Regions from separate parts of the Gorillibacterium terrae genome, predicted to be linked through region 2. Evidence: predicted binding sites of a transcription regulator. Region 2 holds the regulator's gene; the other holds the start of a gene.
The links. Region 2 encodes Rex, which represses fermentation and respiration genes when NADH is low (regulators of the CRP and FNR family bind a similar motif). Its sites were predicted from a motif close to TTGTGAAATATTTCACAA; they were not measured.
Positions count from the first base shown of each region.

Region 1: a site for Rex is predicted at 3,688-3,705, ahead of ACSEXS_RS10440 (cytochrome ubiquinol oxidase subunit I). Genes of this name have one in related genera too.

Region 1 is NZ_JBPPGI010000002.1:48,556-58,066, forward strand. It holds gene ACSEXS_RS10430 (AraC family transcriptional regulator) at 10-906, opposite strand; gene yicI (alpha-xylosidase) at 1,051-3,378, shown strand; gene ACSEXS_RS10440 (cytochrome ubiquinol oxidase subunit I) at 3,772-5,175, shown strand; gene cydB (cytochrome d ubiquinol oxidase subunit II) at 5,177-6,196, shown strand; gene cydD (thiol reductant ABC exporter subunit CydD) at 6,210-7,940, shown strand; gene cydC (thiol reductant ABC exporter subunit CydC) at 7,937-9,511, shown strand, end outside.
Region 2 is NZ_JBPPGI010000002.1:537,041-546,551, reverse strand. It holds gene ACSEXS_RS12570 (hypothetical protein) at 1-206, opposite strand, end outside; gene ACSEXS_RS12565 (cell wall elongation regulator TseB-like domain-containing protein) at 348-884, opposite strand; gene ACSEXS_RS12560 (amidohydrolase) at 884-2,188, opposite strand; gene ACSEXS_RS12555 (DUF47 domain-containing protein) at 2,401-3,018, shown strand; gene ACSEXS_RS12550 (redox-sensing transcriptional repressor Rex) at 3,144-3,770, opposite strand; gene dinG (ATP-dependent DNA helicase DinG) at 3,767-6,628, opposite strand; gene ACSEXS_RS12540 (tetratricopeptide repeat protein) at 6,711-7,319, opposite strand; gene panD (aspartate 1-decarboxylase) at 7,427-7,813, opposite strand; gene panC (pantoate--beta-alanine ligase) at 7,818-8,723, opposite strand; gene panB (3-methyl-2-oxobutanoate hydroxymethyltransferase) at 8,759-9,511, opposite strand, start outside.

The sequences.
Region 1 (9,511 bases), 490 kb from region 2:
GCTCCCCGTTCAGGCGGAGGGCTTCTTTTTGCGGAAGCCCGAGGGCGTGTCGCCGGTCTCCTGGCGGAACACCTTGCTGAAATAGCTCAGGTTGTCGAAGCCGGTATCGAGGGCGATGTCGGACAGCTTGCGGTCGGTGGAGCGGATCAGCTCGGCCGCCTGGCGGACCCGGTAAGCGTTGACGTACTCGATCGGCGTCTTGCCGGTCATGGCTTTGAAGAAGCGGCAGAATTGCCCCTCGCTCATCGGGATGAGGGAAGCGAGCTCCTCGATGCGGACGGGCCGGTGGAAGTTGTCCTGGATATACCCGATCACCTTCTTCAACCGCTCCACCTTGACGCTGTCCGCGCCTCCGGCGCTGCCGCTGCGGTCGGTGCCGAGGCCGCTGGCCTGAAGCTCGGCCAGAGCCAGATAGAGGTAGCCTTTCACCGCGGTCTCGTACCCCGGCTGTTCCGAGCGGGCGGCCCGGCAGGCTTCCCCGATCCAGGCGACCATCCGCCGCTCGCTGGCGGAGTCGGGCCTGAGGACGCGGGGAAAGGTACGCTTTTTCTGCAGCAGGGGCAAGAGAGCCTGCTCCTGGACGGCGTCGAAGCTTCCGCCGGCGAGGAAGCCGAGATCGAGCACGATCGCTTCGAAGCTGCAGCCGGCATCGCCGAGCGCATACCCGGCCTGGATGTCGCCGCCGTCGAAATACACCATCTCCCCCGCCCGGACGGGGAAGAATTCCGTATCGGCCTGGATCAGCACCTCGCCGGCCGTGACCCGGAAAAATTCCGCCTCCGGATGCCAATGGGTATCGAGTACATGCTGCCCGGCAGGATAGTCGAACTGATAGACGGCGAGCGGAAAACGGTCGCTCCCGTGGACGCGGGTTTCCTTCAGCAGCCGACGTGCGGTGCGGTCCATGGCGTTCACCTCGAAACATCAATATCGTGTTACAAACAAGCATAGATATGTTAGTTGTTCGCATTCGATATCAGTATAATACAAACTATAAGGGGTTGAAAAGGCTTTCAGCCCCCATATCTGCTAGAGAAAGGCGGAACACTCATGAAATTCAACAACGGCTATTGGATGCTTCGCGACGGCGTCGATCTTCAAGGCGCGGTGCAAGCGGTCGATTTTGCCGAACGGGACGGCATCTTGACGGCATTCGTCTCTCCCCGGCCGGTCGGTCACCGCGGCGATACGCTCAACTCCCCGCTCCTGACGGTGGAATTCCGTTCTCCCGCTCCCGGCGTGATCGGCGTCAAGATCATTCATAACCTCGGCGTCCGCGAGCGCGGCCCGGTCTTCCAATTGAGGGAGGATGCGGCAGGCCGCCACGCGGTCATCACGGAGACCGATACCCACAAGGTGATGACCAGCGGCTCGCTCAGCGTGCACATCGCCAAGACGATTCCTTGGGATGTCGCCTTCTACCGCGGCGGGGAGCGGCTGACGGGCAGCGGCTTCAAAGCGATGGGCTACCTCACCGAGAACGGCCGCGCCTATGTGCGCGAAGAGCTCGACCTGGGCGTCGGCGAATACGTCTACGGCCTCGGCGAGCGGTTCACCGCTTTTGTCAAGAACGGCCAGACGGTCGACATCTGGAACGAAGACGGCGGCACGAGCTCCGAGCAGGCCTACAAGAACATCCCGTTCTATGTGACCAACAAGGGATACGGCGTGTTCATCAACCAGCCGGAGAAGGTCTCCCTCGAAGTGGCCTCCGAAAAGGTCAAAAAGGTTCAAGTCAGCGTCGAAGGCGAATCGCTGGAATACTTCCTGTTTGACGGCCCGACCGCGAAGGATGTGCTGGTCAAATACACCGACCTGACCGGCAAGCCTGCACTGCCGCCCGCCTGGACCTTCGGCCTGTGGCTGACCACCTCGTTCACGACCAGCTACGACGAAGAGACGGTCATGTCCTTTATCGACGGGATGGCGGAGCGCGACCTGCCGCTGCACGTATTCCACTTCGACTGCTTCTGGATGAAGGGCTATCACTGGACCGACTTCGAGTGGGATAAGGATGTATTCCCCGATCCGGTCGGCATGCTGTCCCGCATCCATGACAAGGGTCTCAAGGTCTGCGTCTGGATCAACCCCTACATCGCCCAGCGTTCCCGCCTGTTCCAGGAAGGAATGGAGCGCGGCTATCTGGTGAAAAAGCCGAACGGCGACGTCTGGCAGTGGGACATGTGGCAGGCGGGCATGGCGCTCGTCGACTTTACCAACCCGGACGCCTGCGATTGGTACGCCGGTTATCTGCGGGGCCTCGTCGATATGGGCGTCGACTGCTTCAAGACCGACTTCGGCGAGCGGATTCCGACCGACGTCGTCTACTTCGACGGCTCCGATCCGTTCAAGATGCACAATTACTACACCCAGCTGTACAACAAGGTCGTCTTTGAAGTGCTGGAGGAAAAGCTCGGCAAGAACGAAGCGGCGCTGTTCGCCCGCTCGGCTACGGCCGGAGGCCAGCAGTTCCCGATTCACTGGGGCGGCGACTGCTACGCCAACTACGAATCGATGGCCGAAAGCCTGCGCGGCGGCCTCTCGCTCGGCCTGTCCGGCTTCGGCTTCTGGAGCCACGACATCGGCGGCTTCGAGAACAAAGCTCCGGCGCATGTGTTCAAGCGCTGGCTGGCCTTCGGCCTCTTGTCCAGCCACAGCCGCCTGCACGGCAGCGAATCGTACCGGGTTCCGTGGGTCTACGACGACGAAGCCGTCGACGTCACCCGCTTCTTCACCAAGCTGAAATGCCGCCTCATGCCGTATCTGTTCGACACGGCCGGAACGGCCCACGAGCAGGGAATCCCGTCGATGCGTGCGATGCTGCTCGAGTTCCCGGAAGACCCGACCGCGGATCAGTTGGACCGGCAGTATATGCTCGGATCGAACCTGCTCGTCGCTCCGGTCTTCGACGAAGCCGGCCGGGTGACATACTACCTGCCGGAAGGAACCTGGACGCACCTCCTGAGCGGCAAGACCGTGCAGGGCGGCCGCTGGTTCAAGGAAACCTACGACTTCTTCAGCCTGCCGCTGTTTGTTCGGCCGAACTCGATCCTGGCGACCGGAGCGAACGAAGTCCGGCCCGACTACGATCACGCCGACGGCGCCGATCTGGGTCTCTACGCGCTGGAAGACGGGAAGGCGGCGGAAGCGTCGATCCGGAATCGCTCCGGTGAGATCGAGCTTACGGCCCGTGCGGTCCGCAACGGAAAAACCGTCGAAGTGACCGTCGAAGGCGGCGGAAAGCCGTTCTCGATCTCCCTGCACGGCATGGAGCAAGCCTCGTCCGTGAGCGGTGCCTCCGCCGAGCTTACCGCCGAAGGAATCCGCGTTCCGGCCGGCGAGCGCAACCTCCGGCTTACGATCGAACTGGCCGACTAAACGTCTGCCCCGTCCCGACCATTGCCCCTGTGTCCGTATTCCCATACGGCACAGGGGTTTTTTGGGTTGGCGGCACCCGGAAGAATTGGCGGGGAAATCAGAAGAAGCCCATTGGTAAGGGAGGACGTGAAGGGGCAACCTATGGCATAACTCGTCATAAACCGACAAGCAGCGGATTTTTCTCACAATTAAGATTAGGAATTATTAACCAATAAATTTGAATATTCTTATTGTTTGCGTCGATTTTCACAATATGTTTATCGTTTGGACATAATATCGCCTTTTTTAATTTCGATCCGTCCGGGATTCATGTGATATATATCATATATAAGAAAAATCCCGTGGGATACAGTAAGCCTACATGAGGATAAACCAATGAAAGAAGGGGCAAGGATGGACGTAGTATTCCTGTCGCGGCTGCAGTTTGCGACAACCACGATTTTCCACTTTTTCTTCGTACCTCTATCCATCAGCCTGGCCTTGTATGTCGCCATCATGGAAACGATGTATGTAAGAACCGGCAAGGACTCGTATAAGAGCTTGGCCAAATTCTGGGGAAAGCTGTTCCTGATCAACTTTGCCGTCGGCATTGTCACCGGGATCCTGCAGGAATTTCAGTTTGGAATGAACTGGTCGGATTACTCCCGGTTTGTCGGGGACGTCTTCGGCGCTCCGCTCGCCATTGAAGCGTTGCTTGCTTTCTTCCTGGAATCCACGTTCCTCGGGATCTGGATCTTCAGTTGGGATAAGCTGAGCAAGAAGGTCCATTTGCTGACCATCTGGCTCGTCTTCATCGGCACGACGATCTCTGCGCTTTGGATTTTGCTTGCCAACTCGTTTATGCAGCATCCGGTCGGCTATACGATCAATAACGGCCGCGCCGAGATGAACGATTTCCTCGCGCTCCTGACCAACGGACAGCTCTTGGTCGAATTCCCGCACACCTTCTCCGGAGCTCTGTTGACCGGTGCGGCCTTCGTATTCGGCGTCAGCGCCTGGAAGGTGATGAAGAAGCAGGATGCGGAGCTGTTTAAAGGCACCTTCAAAATCGCCGGGATTCTCGGCCTGATCGGCTTCTTCGGCGTCGCCTTCTCCGGGCACGCCCAGGCCCAGTACCTCGTTCAGACCCAGCCGATGAAGATGGCCGCAAGCGAAGCGCAGTGGGGCAAGAGCGGCGACCCTGCCGGCTGGAACCTCATCGCGGCGATCGATACGGAAGGCAAGAAGAACGATTTTGAAATCAACATTCCCGGCCTGCTCAGCTTCCTCTCCTACAGCAAGTTCTCGGGAGAAGTGAAGGGCATCAACGAGCTGCAGGCGGAATATACGCAAAAATACGGCGAAGCCAACTACATTCCTCCCGTGCGGACCACGTTCTGGAGCTTCCGGATCATGATCGCGGCGGGCGTCATCAGCTTCCTGCTGTTCGCGTACGGCCTGTATCTGCACTGGAAAAAGAAAATGGACAACGCGCCCAAATGGTTCTCAATGGCCGCCGTATACGCGATTTCGATGCCCTTCATCGCCAATACCGCCGGCTGGGTGATGACGGAGATCGGCCGTCAGCCCTGGACGGTATTCGGCCTCATGCGGACGGAAGACAGCGTCTCGCCGAGCGTAACGGCCGGACAGGTGCTGTTCTCGGTCATCTCGTTTACGACGATCTACGCCATTCTCGGCATCCTCACGGCGTACCTGTTCGTCAAGGTCATCAAGAAGGGCCCGTTTGATCAAAAGCCCGACGAGCGGATGGCCCAGGACCCGTTCAACGATTCCTTTACGGGCAAGGAGGGGTAACATGATATCGCTTAATGAGCTTTGGTTCATCCTCGTCGCAGTGCTGTTCGTCGGCTTTTTCTTTCTCGAAGGCTTCGATTTCGGGGTCGGCATGTCCACCCAAATCATCGCGAAGAACGACAACGACCGACGGGTGCTGATCAATACGATCGGCCCGTTCTGGGACGCCAACGAAGTATGGCTGATCACGGCGGGCGGAGCGATGTTCGCCGCCTTCCCGCACTGGTATGCCACGATGTTCAGCGGCTTCTACACCGCGCTCGTGTTCGTGCTGCTCGCCCTCATCGTGCGGGCGGTCGGCTTCGAATTCCGCAACAAGGTCGACAACCCGGCCTGGCGCAAGACTTGGGACGTGTGCATCTTCCTCGGCAGCCTGCTGCCGCCGCTCTTGTTCGGCGTCGCCTTCTCGGCGATCATAAGGGGCCTGCCGATTGGGCAGGATATGGAAATGAGCGCCAGCCTGTTCGGCGACATCATTAACGGGTATACCCTGCTCGGCGGTGTCACGATCACGCTCCTGTGCCTGGTGCACGGCCTGATGTTCGCCAGCCTCCGGACGATCAATCCCCTGCAGGACCGCGCCCGCTCCCTGGCCAAGAAGCTGCTGATTCCGGTCGGCGTGCTGGTCATCGCCTTCGGCGTGTGGACCGTCTACGAGACCGATCTGTTCACGCAGCACCGCGCGGCGATGACGATCGTATCGCTGCTCGCCGTGGCGGCCTTCCTGCTCTCCGGCTTATTCATGATCAAGAAGCGGGACGGCTGGGCATTCGGGATGACCGGAACCGTGATTGTCCTCACGGTGGCGGCGATGTTCATCGGCCTGTTCCCGCGGGTGATGGTCAGCTCGATCGACAATGCGTTCAGCCTGACGATTCACAATGCGGCATCGAACCCGTACTCGCTCAAGGTCATGTCGATCGTCGCTTTGACCCTGCTGCCTTTCGTGCTGGGCTATACGATTTGGAGCTACTTTATCTTCCATAAACGGATCCACGAAGACCACCACCTGGAATACTAAGGACGGACTCGGCATGGGAAAAGACTTGATGAACTACAAAGGCATTCGGCCGGTGATGGCGCTTCTCGGCCTTCTGACGCTCGCCCAGACCGCGGCCATTATCCTTCAGGCCAAGTGGCTCGCGGAAGCCTTGTCCGCGCTGTTTGCCGGAAGCCCCGTCAAGGAACAGTATGGCGTAAGCCTGCTGTTCCTTGTCGCGTTCGTTGGCCGGCATCTCCTCGGGCTGCTGCAGCAAAAAGTCGCCTACCGGTTCGCGGAGACCACCTCCGCCGATCTTCGCCGGCGGCTGATGGACAAGTTGTTCCGCTTGGGCCCGCGATTCACCGCCAAGCGGGGCAGCGGCGGACTCGTTACCCTGGTGCTGGAAGGAATCACCCAGTTCCGCGCTTACCTGGAGCTGTTCCTCCCCAGAATGCTGGGCATGGGCATCACCCCCTGGCTGATCCTCGCGTATGTGTACTACCGAGACGTGCGTTCGGGCGTGATCCTGACGGTGACCATGCCGATTCTGGTCATCTTCCTGATCCTCGTCGGCCTGGCCGCGAGCAAGCAGACGCAGAGCCAGCTCGCCTCCTATCGGCTGCTGTCCAACCACTTCGTCGACTCCCTGCGCGGATTGGAGACGCTGAAGGTGCTCGGCCGTTCCAAGGACCACGCGGCGAGCATCCGGCGGGTGAGCGACAAGTACCGGGCGGCGACGATGAAGACGCTGCGGGTGGCGTTCCTGTCCTCGTTCTCGTTGGACTTCTTCACCATGCTGTCCGTCGCCATCGTCGCCGTCAACCTCGGCCTGCGGCTGATTCAGCTCGATATGACGCTCGTGACCGCGCTGACCGTATTGATTCTGGCTCCGGAATATTTCCTGCCGGTGCGGATGGTCGGCGCCGATTTCCACGCGACCCAGAACGGGAAGACGGCGGCGGCGGATATGGAGTCGATCCTCGCGCTTCCCGAGGACACGGGCGATGCGGACGGTGCGCAGGCCGGGCCGGTCCCCCTTGACCCCGGCGACCGCCTCGAGGTGAGCGGCTTGTCCGTCAAGCACGAGTCGGAAGCCGACGCTTCGTTGGAGGAGGCGACGTTCGCGGTAGACGGCCCGCTTAAGGTCGGCATCGTCGGCGAGAGCGGAGCGGGGAAGACGACGCTGATCGATGCGCTGGGCGGCTTCCTGCCCGTCGTTTCCGGACAGGTTTCCCTGAACGGCGAGCCCGTCTCGCTAGCGGCGAAGGGCTGGAAGGATCAGATCACCTACATCCCCCAGCAGCCGTATCTGTTCGAGGGAAGCCTTGCGGACAACATCCGCTTCTATGTGCCGGAGGCGACGGACGCCGAGGTCGAGGCGGCGGCGAACGCCGCCGGTCTCGCCTCCCTGATCGCCCGCCTGCCGCAGGGGCTGAACGAGAGAGTCGGCGGCGGCGGCCGGGCGATGAGCGGCGGGCAGGAGCAGCGCGTGGCGCTGGCCCGCGCGTTTCTCAGCCGGCGGCCGGTGCTGCTGCTCGACGAGCCGACGGCGCATCTCGACATCGAGACCGAGCACGAACTGAAACAGACCATGCTCCGGCTCTTCGAAGGGCGCAAAGTATTCCTTGCAACCCATCGGCTGCATTGGATGCCGGACATGGACCGGATTCTCGTGCTCGACAAGGGCCGAATCGCCGAGACGGGCACCCATGAGGAGCTGCTCGCCCGGCGCGGCGTGTATTATAGCCTGATCCAGGCTCAAGAGGGGAGGGTGACGGGATGAAACCGGAGGGCTGGATTCGCCCCTATCTGAAGCGCAACGCCTACAGCTTCTCGCTCATCATCCTGCTCGCCATCCTGACGGTGGCTTCCGCCTCCATGCTGATGTTCACCTCGGGCTTCCTGATCTCCAAGTCCTCGATTCCGCCGGAAAACATCCTGCTCGTCTACGTGCCGATCGTCGGCGTGCGCGCGTTCAGCATCGGCCGGGCCGTCCTGCAATACGTAGAGCGGCTGGTCAGCCACAACGCCGTGCTGAAGGTGCTGTCGAAGGTGCGGGTCCGGCTGTACCGCGTGCTGGAGCCGCAGGCGCTGTTCGTCCGCTCCCGGTTCGGGACGGGCGACCTGCTGGGCGTCCTGGCCGAGGATATCGAGCAGCTTCAGAACGTTTACCTGCGCACCGTGTTTCCCGCAGCCGTGGCGGTGGTCCTGTATGCGGCTGTCGTGGCGGCGCTCGGATTCTTCGATGTTCCGTTCGCGCTCTTGATTGCCCTCTATCTGTTCTTCCTGGTCGCCGTGCTCCCCTACGCGTCGCTCAAGGCGACCAAGACGGCGCAGCTCAAGATGCAGAAGGCCCGCGGCGGCCTCTATCGCACGCTGACCGACGCCGTGCTCGGCATCGGCGATTATGTCATCAGCGGCCGCACGAAGGACTTCGTCGCCCGTTACGAGCGCGACGAGGCGGATGCGGCGGCGATCGACCGGTCGTTGCGCCGGTTTACCCGTTGGCGCAGCCTGGCCGGCAATTTCGTCGTCGGCCTGAGCGCCGTCACGCTCATGATCTGGGCGGGCGGCCGAGCCGCGGACGGGCTCATGCCCGCGACGCTGATCGCCGCGTTCACGCTGGTCGTGTTCCCGCTGATGGACGGCTTCCTGCCGGTCTCCGAAGCGGTGGAGAAGCTGCCCCAATACCTCCGCTCGGCGGATCGGCTGGCCGAGATCGAAGCGGGCGGGCTCGCTCCGGTCAGCGCATCCGGTATCGCCGTCGAAGCGGAGGCCGCAGCCGTCCGGCTCGCGGACGAGCTGCACGCTTCGGGCCGCGGCGTGGAGATTCGCTTCGAGAACGTCTCGTTCGCTTATGAAACCCATGCCGAGGACCGCCAACTAACCGGCCCGGGAGAGGAAGAGGCTTTGTCCGGCATCACGCTGGAACTGCCCCCGGGCAAGCGGGTCGCCCTCATCGGCCGGAGCGGCGCCGGCAAGTCAACGCTGCTCAAGCTGATGCAGGGGGCGCTGGTGCCGTCCTCCGGCACGGTGACGATTGCCGGCGCGCCGGCGGCTTCCTTCGGCGACGGAATCGCGAGGCTCGTCTCCGTGCTGAACCAGAGCCCACACCTGTTCGACACGACGGTGCGCAACAACATCCGGCTCGGCCGGGAGAACGCCTCCGACGAGGAAATCGCCGAGGCGGCCCGCCACGCCCGGCTGGAACCGCTCCTTGCTGCGCTGCCGGAAGGTCTGGACACACCGATGCGGGAGACCGGCCAGCGCTTCTCCGGAGGCGAACGGCAGCGCGTGGCGTTGACCCGCGTGCTGCTGCAGAACAACCCTGTCGTCATCCTGGACGAGCCGACG
Region 2 (9,511 bases):
AGATTGGCGTCTTGGGACAGCTTTAAGGAAACAACGACTTGCTTATTGGAAAAAGTGGCGTCAACCTGCTCCACACCGGCATTTTTTTTGACGAGATCAGCCAGCGGATTCTCCATCGCATAACTGCGATACATAAACCATCCGCCAAAAAGAAGAGTTCCGGAGGTCAGCAGGGCGATAAGAATCGGCAATACTTTGAGCTTCATTAACGTCCGCCTTTCATTACTAGATTTTGATGCAACAAGCTGATAGACAATAGTATATCACATTTCGCTGCTTCGTGCGGGCAAAAATGAAAAAACACTGAAAAAATCCCCGGGAAATGACCCAGGGATTCTCAACCATGCTTATTGCAGACTGAGGAGCCACTTGTCGAGCAGCGCTCCGTCTTTAAACCGGTAAAAGTTGTAGTAGAGCTTTTTCTTGCCGTCTTCGCCCTTCATTCGGTAAAACGACTGCCAGGCGTAATCGCCGTTGAACATCGCCGGTACAATGCGCAGCAGCTCTACTCCCGGGCTATCCATGAGGGTCTGCTTGCGCACCCATTCCTTGGTGACCCCTGCATCGGCAAACTCGCTGTGCGTCTCATTGCCCGCCACCCACACCAGCATGCTCCGGCCCTCGCCGTCCGCGCCTTCCACGATCATCATCGGCGCATCGCCGACATACGAATCCACCCGGTCTACGGATTTCAAAGAGGTCTGGGCCATGGCCGTCTGCACGGCTGCATCCTCATCGCTCCAAATCTGCGATTGAATGGACAGATAAAACCGGTAGCCGACAAATGTCAAGACACCGAGAACGACCACCGCAATCAGCAGGATCTTCGTTCCGAGCCGCATTCCCGAACGCGATCCCCGCCGGCTCGACATCCGAATGGCCATCAGGCCCCCATCAGCTTCGCATAGCGTAGGCGAAACTCCGCTTTAATCTTCTCTTCGTCGAGCGTCACGCACTCGCCGTTCCGAACCAGCGCCCGCCCATCGACCCACACGTCCGTAACATCCTTGGCCGATGCGGAATAGACGACATGGGACAAGTAATTGGAGGCCGGCTCGAAATGCGGCTGATCGATATCGAGGGCGATGAAATCCGCCTTCTTGCCGGCTTGGAGCCGTCCTGTCTCGGGCAGCCATACGGACTCGGCCCCGGCCGCCGTCGCCATGCGGAAGGCTTCGAAGGCGGGAATGGCTGTGGGGTCGCCGCTCACTCCTTTATGAAGCAACGCGGCGAGACGCATCTCTTCGAACAGGTCGAGGTTGTTGTTGCTGGCGGAGCCGTCCGTGCCGAGCGATACCTTGACTCCGGCGTGCAGAAGCTCCGGTACGGGAGCGATGCCGCTCGCCAGCTTCAGGTTGCTGCCGGGATTATGCGACACCCGCACGTCATGGCGGGCCAGAATCGCGATCTCTTCCGCGTTCAGGTGAACGCCGTGGGCAACCAGGCAGGGGCGGTCGAATACGCCGAGCTTCTCCAGATGCTCGACCGGTCTTACCCCGTAGTCGCGGACATTCTGCTCCACTTCGCGCGCCGTCTCCGACATGTGGGTGTGGATCGGCAGATTCAGCTCGGCGGAGGCCTCGACGAAGCGGAGGATGTACTCCGGCGGACAGGTATACGGGGCATGCGGCGAGATCATCGTGGTGATCCGCCCGTTCGCCGCGCCGTTCCATTCCCGGGCAAAGCGGATCGCTTCCGCCAGCTTGGTCTCTTGGACGTCCGGCGGGCACAGCCCGATGACGCCGCGGGCGAGCACGCCGCGCATGCCGGACGCCTCCACCGCTTGAGCCACTTCATCCATATGATCGTACATGTCCACGAAGGCGGTGGTTCCGAATTTAAGCATTTCGACGATCGACAGAAGCGTGCCTGCCCGGACGTCCTCCGCCGTGAAGCGGGCTTCGTTCGGCCACATCTTCTCCTCCAGCCAGACCTGCAGCGCGAGATCGTCGCCGACTCCGCGAAGCAGCGACATCGCCGCGTGCCCGTGGGTATTGACGAGTCCGGGCATGAACAGCCGGCGGGTGCCGTCGACGATCTCGTCGAAGCCCTTCGCTTCTTCCTCCGGCGGGAGTGCAGCTCCCAGATAGACGATCCGGTCCCCCTCCACGACCATCGAACCCCGCAAGACAGGTTCTTGTTCATTTGCCGTCAAAAAAATTCCGTTCTTGATCCAAATGCGCTTCATCGCACCGATTCCTTTCACAGTTGAGGCTTCCTTCCCAATGTACAACGGGTTTCCGGCAAAAGCAAGGCGCCCGTCCGCTTCGAGGGTAAGCCAATGTGGCGCCGCTCATTGCTTTGTGCCGAATGTTTATGTTACTTTAACTGATAGATATCTCTTTACGGCTTGCCCGTACAGACCCGGTTAATCTCTATCCAAAAGGAGCAAAGGACACCATGTTTCAGAAGAAAAGCGACACGGACTTTTACGGACTCTTGCAAGAAGCGGCCGAGAACACGCTGGTGGCGGCCAACCTGTTCCGCGAGGCGATGAGCGGGGCCAAACCGCCCGTCACATATATCGATCAGTTGAAGGACCTGGAGCATAAGGGCGACAACATCACCCACATGATTTACCGCGGGCTCAACAAGGTATTCATCACGCCCCTCGACCGCGAGGACATCATGGACCTGGCCAACCGGATGGACGACGTCATCGACTATATCGAAGAGACCTCCGCCCGATTCGACTACCTGATCATCGAGAAGTCGGACGATTACATGCTGAAATTCGCCGAAGTCATCGTCGGCGCCTGCGAACACATCCTGGATGCGTTCAAGCTCCTGGCCAAGAAAAAATACAACCAGATCAGCGAGCATACGGTCATCATCAACAGCTACGAGAACGAAGGCGACCGGCTGCTGCGCGAAGGCATCCGCAAAATCTTCACTTCGCCGACCGACCCTTACAGCGATTTCAAGATCAAGGAGCTGTACGAGCGTCTGGAAAAAGCGACGGATGCCTGCGAAGGCGTCGCCAATATTCTCGACAGCATCATTCTCCGTTACGCTTAAGACAAGCGTTCCTCCACTTGAAAAGCATACGAATAAACGGGCTGTCCCTCCGGTTGTTCTCCGGATCGGGCAGCCCGTTTGGTTTGGGTTCGCGTAAGTCTGGCCGTTCGTCGGCCTTGGCGAGCCTACTCCAGATAATAAGCCAGGCTCTGCAGCTCGGTGGTAAAGTCGGCGTAATGCACGCGGACGCCTTCCTTCACCTTCAGAATCGCCGGAGCGAAGGACAGGATCGCTTCGACGCCGGCGTCGACGAGATCGTCGGCCACCTTCTGCGCCTCGGAGCCGGGCACGGTTACGATGCCGACCCGGATGTGCTGCGCCTTGACCGTGGCCACCATCTCCTCCATCGGCTGGACGGTGAGGTTGTTGATCGTCGTGCCCACAATCGAGGGCTGGGAATCGAACAGGGCGACGATGCGCATGTTGTCGTTCAAGTACGCGTTGTAGTTGCTGAGCGCCTTGCCCAAGTTGCCCGCGCCGACCAGAGCGACGGCGATGTCGCGGTCGAGCTTCAGGATGTGGCGGATTTTCTCGATCAGGTACTCGACATCGTAGCCGATGCCCTTCTTGCCGAAATCGCCGAAATAGGCGAGGTCCTTGCGAATCTGGGCCGGATTGAGATCAAGCCGCCGCCCCAAGTCTTGGGAGGAAACCGTCTGAACCCCGTTTCCCATCAGTTCGGTCAAGTAGCGCAGGTAAACGGGCAGGCGGCGTACCACCGCCTCCGATATTTTCTCCGTCGTCGTCTTCATGCCTCTTCTTCCCCTTCCATCCATTCGTGAATGCGCGGAACCACTTGGCCGACCGTCATATGCTCGATCTTCGGGCCCGGCAGCGAATACAAGAAATGCTTCCCATAATACGTCTCCAGAATTCTCGTGTCGTACACCATCACGATGCCCTTGTCGTTCGCCGTGCGCACCAGGCGGCCGAAGCCCTGCTTGAACCGGATAACCGCCTGCGGGACCGACAGCTTCATGAATGGATTCTGTCCCGCCTCCTTGAGCTTCTCGCTCTTCGCTTCAACCAAAGGATGGTTGGGCGGCTGGAAGGGCAGCCGAACGATCGCCAGGCAGCTCAGCGCTTCGCCGGGAATGTCGACCCCTTCCCAGAAGCTGCTCGTCCCGAGGAGAATGCTGGTTCCTCCTCCCTGGAACAGCTTCACCAGCTTGCTGCGGCTCGTGCTGTCGATGCCTTGGCCGAGTACCTGAATCCCCTCTCCGCCGAGCCGGTCCTTCAGCTCGCCGTGCACCTGCCGGAGCATCCGGTAAGAGGTGAACAGCACCAGCATCCGGCCGTTCATCGCCTTGGCAACCTCGGCGAGGGAATCGGTAAGGGCCGCGATGAATTCCGCCTCGCCCTTCACGCCCCGGAGAACGGGGAAATTCCGCGGGATGATCATCAGGGCTTGCTCCCGGTAACGGAACGGAGACGGCAGCAGAACAGTCCGCAGCCGATTCTCCGAGGCCGCCTTCTGCAAGCCAAGCTGCTCGGTTATATAATTGAACGTCTTGCCGACCGACAAGGTGGCCGAAGTGAGAATCACGCTGTCTTTGACCGAAAAGAGCGCATCCCGCAGCATGGCGCTGACGTCGATCGGTACGGCGAGCAGCTGCAGCGATTTGATCCGCTGCTGGGTCGTCCCTTCCATCCAGTAGACGAAACCGCTGTCGGACTGCTTCAGGAAGAAGCGCAGCGCATCCCGGTGCCGGTACAGCTCCTTGATGCCGCCCGCGATGTTGGTAACAAGCCCTTGCAGCTCCAACAGCTCCTCCTGATCCTTCATCTCGACGATCAGCTTATCCAGCGACTTGAGCACCGCCGTCATCCGGGCGTACAGCTCTTCCTCCCGGTCGAGCAGGGTTCCCCAGCCCGCCGGCTGGCGTCCCTCGGGGATGCGCAGCGTCAGCGGGCCTTCGCCGCCGTCTCCGCCCGAGAAGGCCAGCATCTCATAGAGGAGAGAAGCCAGCTCCTCCCAGCGTTCGCGGATATCGAGGAGCGCGGGCTGGGCCTCGTCGATCGCTTCGATCCACACGCCCGCTTTGTCCCGGGAGATGTCCTCGGCGTGCAGCAGCCGATTGCGAACGAAGGGGAGCTGGCCTCCTCGTCCGTCGCGGAACAGTTGCGTGACCGCGTTCACAAAGGAATACCAGGAAATTTCGGAGCCCAGGTGCTTGACCGCCACATCCTCGAAGTTGTGGGCTTCGTCGACGATCAGGTGCTTGTAGCCCGGCAGAATGCGATGCTCCGCTTTCATGTCGGTGAAGAGCAGCGAATGATTGGTGATGATCAGGTCCGCCTCGTTCGCTTCGTTGCGGGCCCGGTGGTAAAAGCACTTCTTAAACCAAGGGCAGTTCCGGTTCAGGCAGGAATCGGCGTCGCTCGAAACCGAACGCCAGAACTCCATGCTGCCGCGGCCGAAGTGAAGCTCCTCGTCCTCTCCCCGCTCCGATTCGGTCAGCCACGCTACCATCTGGGCTGCCATCAGCCGGTCCTCCCGGCCGTGCTCGTATTCGGCGTACGTAAGCTTCTGCTCGTATTTGCGAAGGCAGAGGTAATGGCTTCTGCCCTTGAGCAGGGCCGCCCGGAACTCGACCGGGAAGATCTGCTGCAAGAGCGGCAGGTCCCGCTGTCTGAGCTGCTCCTGAAGGTTGATCGTATGCGTGCTGACGATGACTTTTTTTTGCTCGCGGATGCCATAATAGAGGGCGGGCAGCAGATAGCCGAGCGATTTGCCCGTTCCCGTCCCGGCTTCGACCAGCAGATGACTGCTGTCCCCGAACGCGGAAGCGACCGCTTCGGTCATCTGGTCCTGCGCCGGCCGTTCCTCGAAGACGTCGAAGGATTCCCGGAGCGCGGCCTTAACGCCCTCGTAAAACTCGGGAAACGGCATTCCCAGATGCCGGGAAGTCTCCGCCTCGTCCCGTTCAGGCGAATCCGTGCCCCAATCTTCCGCCGCGAGGAAAAATTGCCGGAAATAGCGGTCGCTGTCCGGATCGACGTCCGCCGAGCGCTCCTTGCGCGCCGCTTCCTGGTCGATGAACCAGGCAAAGTCCGACGGATCGTCGCGAAACACGGACGCGATCCTTTGAACCGTCAGCAGCGGGAAATCCTGAAACCGGCTCAAGCATTTGAGCCACAGCAGGGCTGTCGCCTCCGCGTCGGAATCGGCCCGGTGGGGACGCTCGTGCGGAATTTCCAGACTTGTGCAAATGTTACCGAGAGCCAGGCTCGGCAGCGTCGGAAAGCAGATGCGCGCCAGATCCATCGTGTCGAGCACCATGCCGTTGAACTTAAAGTACCCCGAATCCTCGAGAGCCCGCTGCAAAAAAGCAAAATCGAAGCCGGCGTTGTGCGCGACCAGCACGCTGTCCTGCAAAAAGGGCTGCATCTCCGCCACGACCTGTTCGATCGGCGGGGCCTCTCGGACCAGTTCGTCGTCGATTCCGGTAAGGGAGACGATGAAGGGCGGGATGGAGACCTCGGGATGGACAAAGGAAGAATAGCGGGCCACGATCTGTTCGTCTTCTATAACAACAAGGCCAACCTGAATAATGGAATCGGCAGGCTGGCCTCCGGTGGTTTCAAAATCCAAAACGGCGAATTTCATTCCGGCCGATCAATTCCCTTCTTCCATGCTCCTTTTAGCATACCAAACAATTGTTCTTTGTTCAAAAGAAAAAGCAGGACGCTTAGGTCCTGCGGTAAGGCCAGAATTCCTTGCTCCATAAAGCGGGCTCCATGAAGGAGGAGTCCGTCAGATCGGCCATTTTAAAATACCCGTAGGCTTGATCCATGTTGTGGTTGTGCACCTGAATGCAGCCCATGGCATTGTAGGAGATCGCCTTCAGCTTGCTGTTCTTGGTCAGCGGAACCAGCAGTTGGAAGTGCCGGTAGGCTTCGGTCAGCTCCCCTAACCGCAGGTAGCCCATCGCCAAGTAGACCCGTCCCAATAAAAAATCGGGGTACTCCCGGACCAGCTGTTCGAATTCGCCGACGGCCCGGGCGAACATGTGCAGCTTGTAATACCCCTGACCCTTGGCAAAATGCTCCGAGGCGGGCCGGTCCTCCGCGGCGGATTCCGGCAGGCATGCGGTTTCCGGCTCCTCCATCAGCAGGGAACCGCAGTCGGCCAGCTTTTCCTCGAACCGCAGCCACTCCTCCAAACAGCTGTCGCTCATCGCCTTCAGCATGCGGAATTGATCGGCCAGCTCTGCCCTGCGCTCGGCATCCGCGTCCCGGCAGTCCTCCAGAATCCCGTCCAAGACCTCGTTCATTGTCACGAACAACTCCTTGAACATGCCCCCGAGCCTCCCCCTCACGCGTTTGGTACGTTCATTTTGTGCCCGGGGGGAGGGTTTCATACCGGAGGAAAGCAGGGCGAATTCGGCTGATCTGGTACGTTTCGTTACCGGAGAACCGTCGAATGTTCTTCTTTGTAGGACGCGCTGACCGGCTGGTTGGCCTCGTCGAGCACGACCACCTTCGGGTTCAGCTTGCGGGCTTCTTCTTCGGTCATCATCGCATAGGAGATGATAATGACCTTATCTCCCGGCTGGACGAGCCGGGCGGCCGCGCCGTTCAGGCAGATGACGCCGGAGCCCCGAGGACCCGGTATGGTATAGGTTTCCAAGCGGGCGCCGTTGTTGTTGTTGACGATCTGAACCTTTTCGTTCGGGTACAGATCGGCCAGCTCCATCAGGTCTTCGTCGATCGTTATGCTGCCGACGTAATTCAGGTTGGCTTCGGTCACCGTGGCCCGGTGCAGCTTGGATTTCATCATGGTTCGAAACATGCGGTTATTCCCCCTTCGCTGCTTGCAGCGGCGACGCCAGCGCCTCCGCGATTTCTTGACGGGTCAAAAGCCGATTGTCGATCAGGCGCGTCTTGCCGAAGCGTACGGCGAGCGCGACGATCCAAGCGGATTCCGCCGCTTCCGCTCCGAATGCGGGAGCCAGTCCCGGATACGTGAGCACTTCCACGTAATCGATGTCCGCGAGCGGCATTTCCCCAATGCGGGCGCGAATCCGCGCCTTCAGCCCTTCCGCGTCTCCGCCGGCTTCGGCAAGCCATTCGGGCGCCCGGCGCAGGGTCTCCGACAGCACGAGTGCCTGGGCGCGTTCGTCGGCGGACAGGTACACGTTCCGCGACGACAGCGCCAGCCCGTCCTCGGCCCGCACGATCGGGCAGGGGACGATCTCGACGGGAAGGTTGAGGTCCTCGACCATCCGGGAGATGACCGCGACCTGCTGGGCGTCCTTCATCCCGAAGTAAGCCCGGTCCGGTCCCACCAGATGGAACAGCTTGCTGACCACCAGCGCCACTCCGTCAAAATGCCCCGGCCGCGAAGCGCCGCAGAGCTTATCGGTTATCCCGCCGACGGAAATCCGGGTAGCCGACGGCCGGGGATACATCTCGCTCGCTTCCGGCAGGAAGACGATGTCAACTCCGTTCGCTTCGGCGAGCTGGAGGTCCCCCTCCTTATTCCGGGGATATCGGTCCAGGTCTTCGTTCGGGCCGAACTGCGTCGGATTGACGAATACGCTCAGCACGACGGCATCGCTCTCCTTGCGGGCCTGCGCAAGCAAGCTGGCATGTCCCGCATGCAGATAGCCCATGGTCGGGACGAGGCCGACGCTATGTCCCTGGACTCGATGGGCAGCCACCGCTTTTTTCAGTTCCGCAATCTCCGTTACGACTTGCATGGTTCTTCCTCTCCTCTATGATTCTCTGTCGACTGTCAGTTTGAGGACGGGCGGCCCGCCCCATACAGCACTCCGGGCTCCTCGGATTGGGCGGCCGAATCGTCCTTCGCGGGGACCGTTTCCGTCCGGTTCTGTTCCTGCGGCTTCACCGCATGAAAGGCATGCTCGGGAGCCGGAAATTGCCGACTGCGGACTTCGTCGGCATAGGCGGTCAGCGCCTCCCGGATATCCCGGCCGATATTGGCATAAGCCTTTACGAAGCGTTTGGCGGCCGGCGCCGCTTCGTATTGCAGCACATCGTGGAAGACGAGAACCTGGCCGTCGCAGCCGTTGCCCGATCCGATTCCGATGGTCGGAATCGACAAGCCGCGGCTGATCTCGGCGGCGATCTCGGCGGTGACCAGCTCCAGTACAATGGCCGTCGCGCCTGCTTGTTCCAAGGCTTGAACGTCTTCCTTCAGCTTGAGGATCTGAGCGTCGCTCTTGCCTTGAACGCGGTAGCCGCCGAGGGCGTGAACCGATTGCGGCGTTAGCCCTACATGTCCGATCACCGGAACTCCGGCCTGGACAATCGCCTGCACCGTCGCCGCGATTTCACGGCCGCCCTCCAGCTTGACCCCCTTGCTGCCGCCTTCCTGCATGATCCGCGCCACATGGCCCAAAGCGCGGTCCACGCTGCCGTGGTAGGTCATAAAAGGCAGGTCCGTCACGACAAACGGCCGCTTGACCGCACGGTTGACCGCCCGGCTGTGGTAGATCATGTCGTCGAGGGTTACCGGGATCGTCGA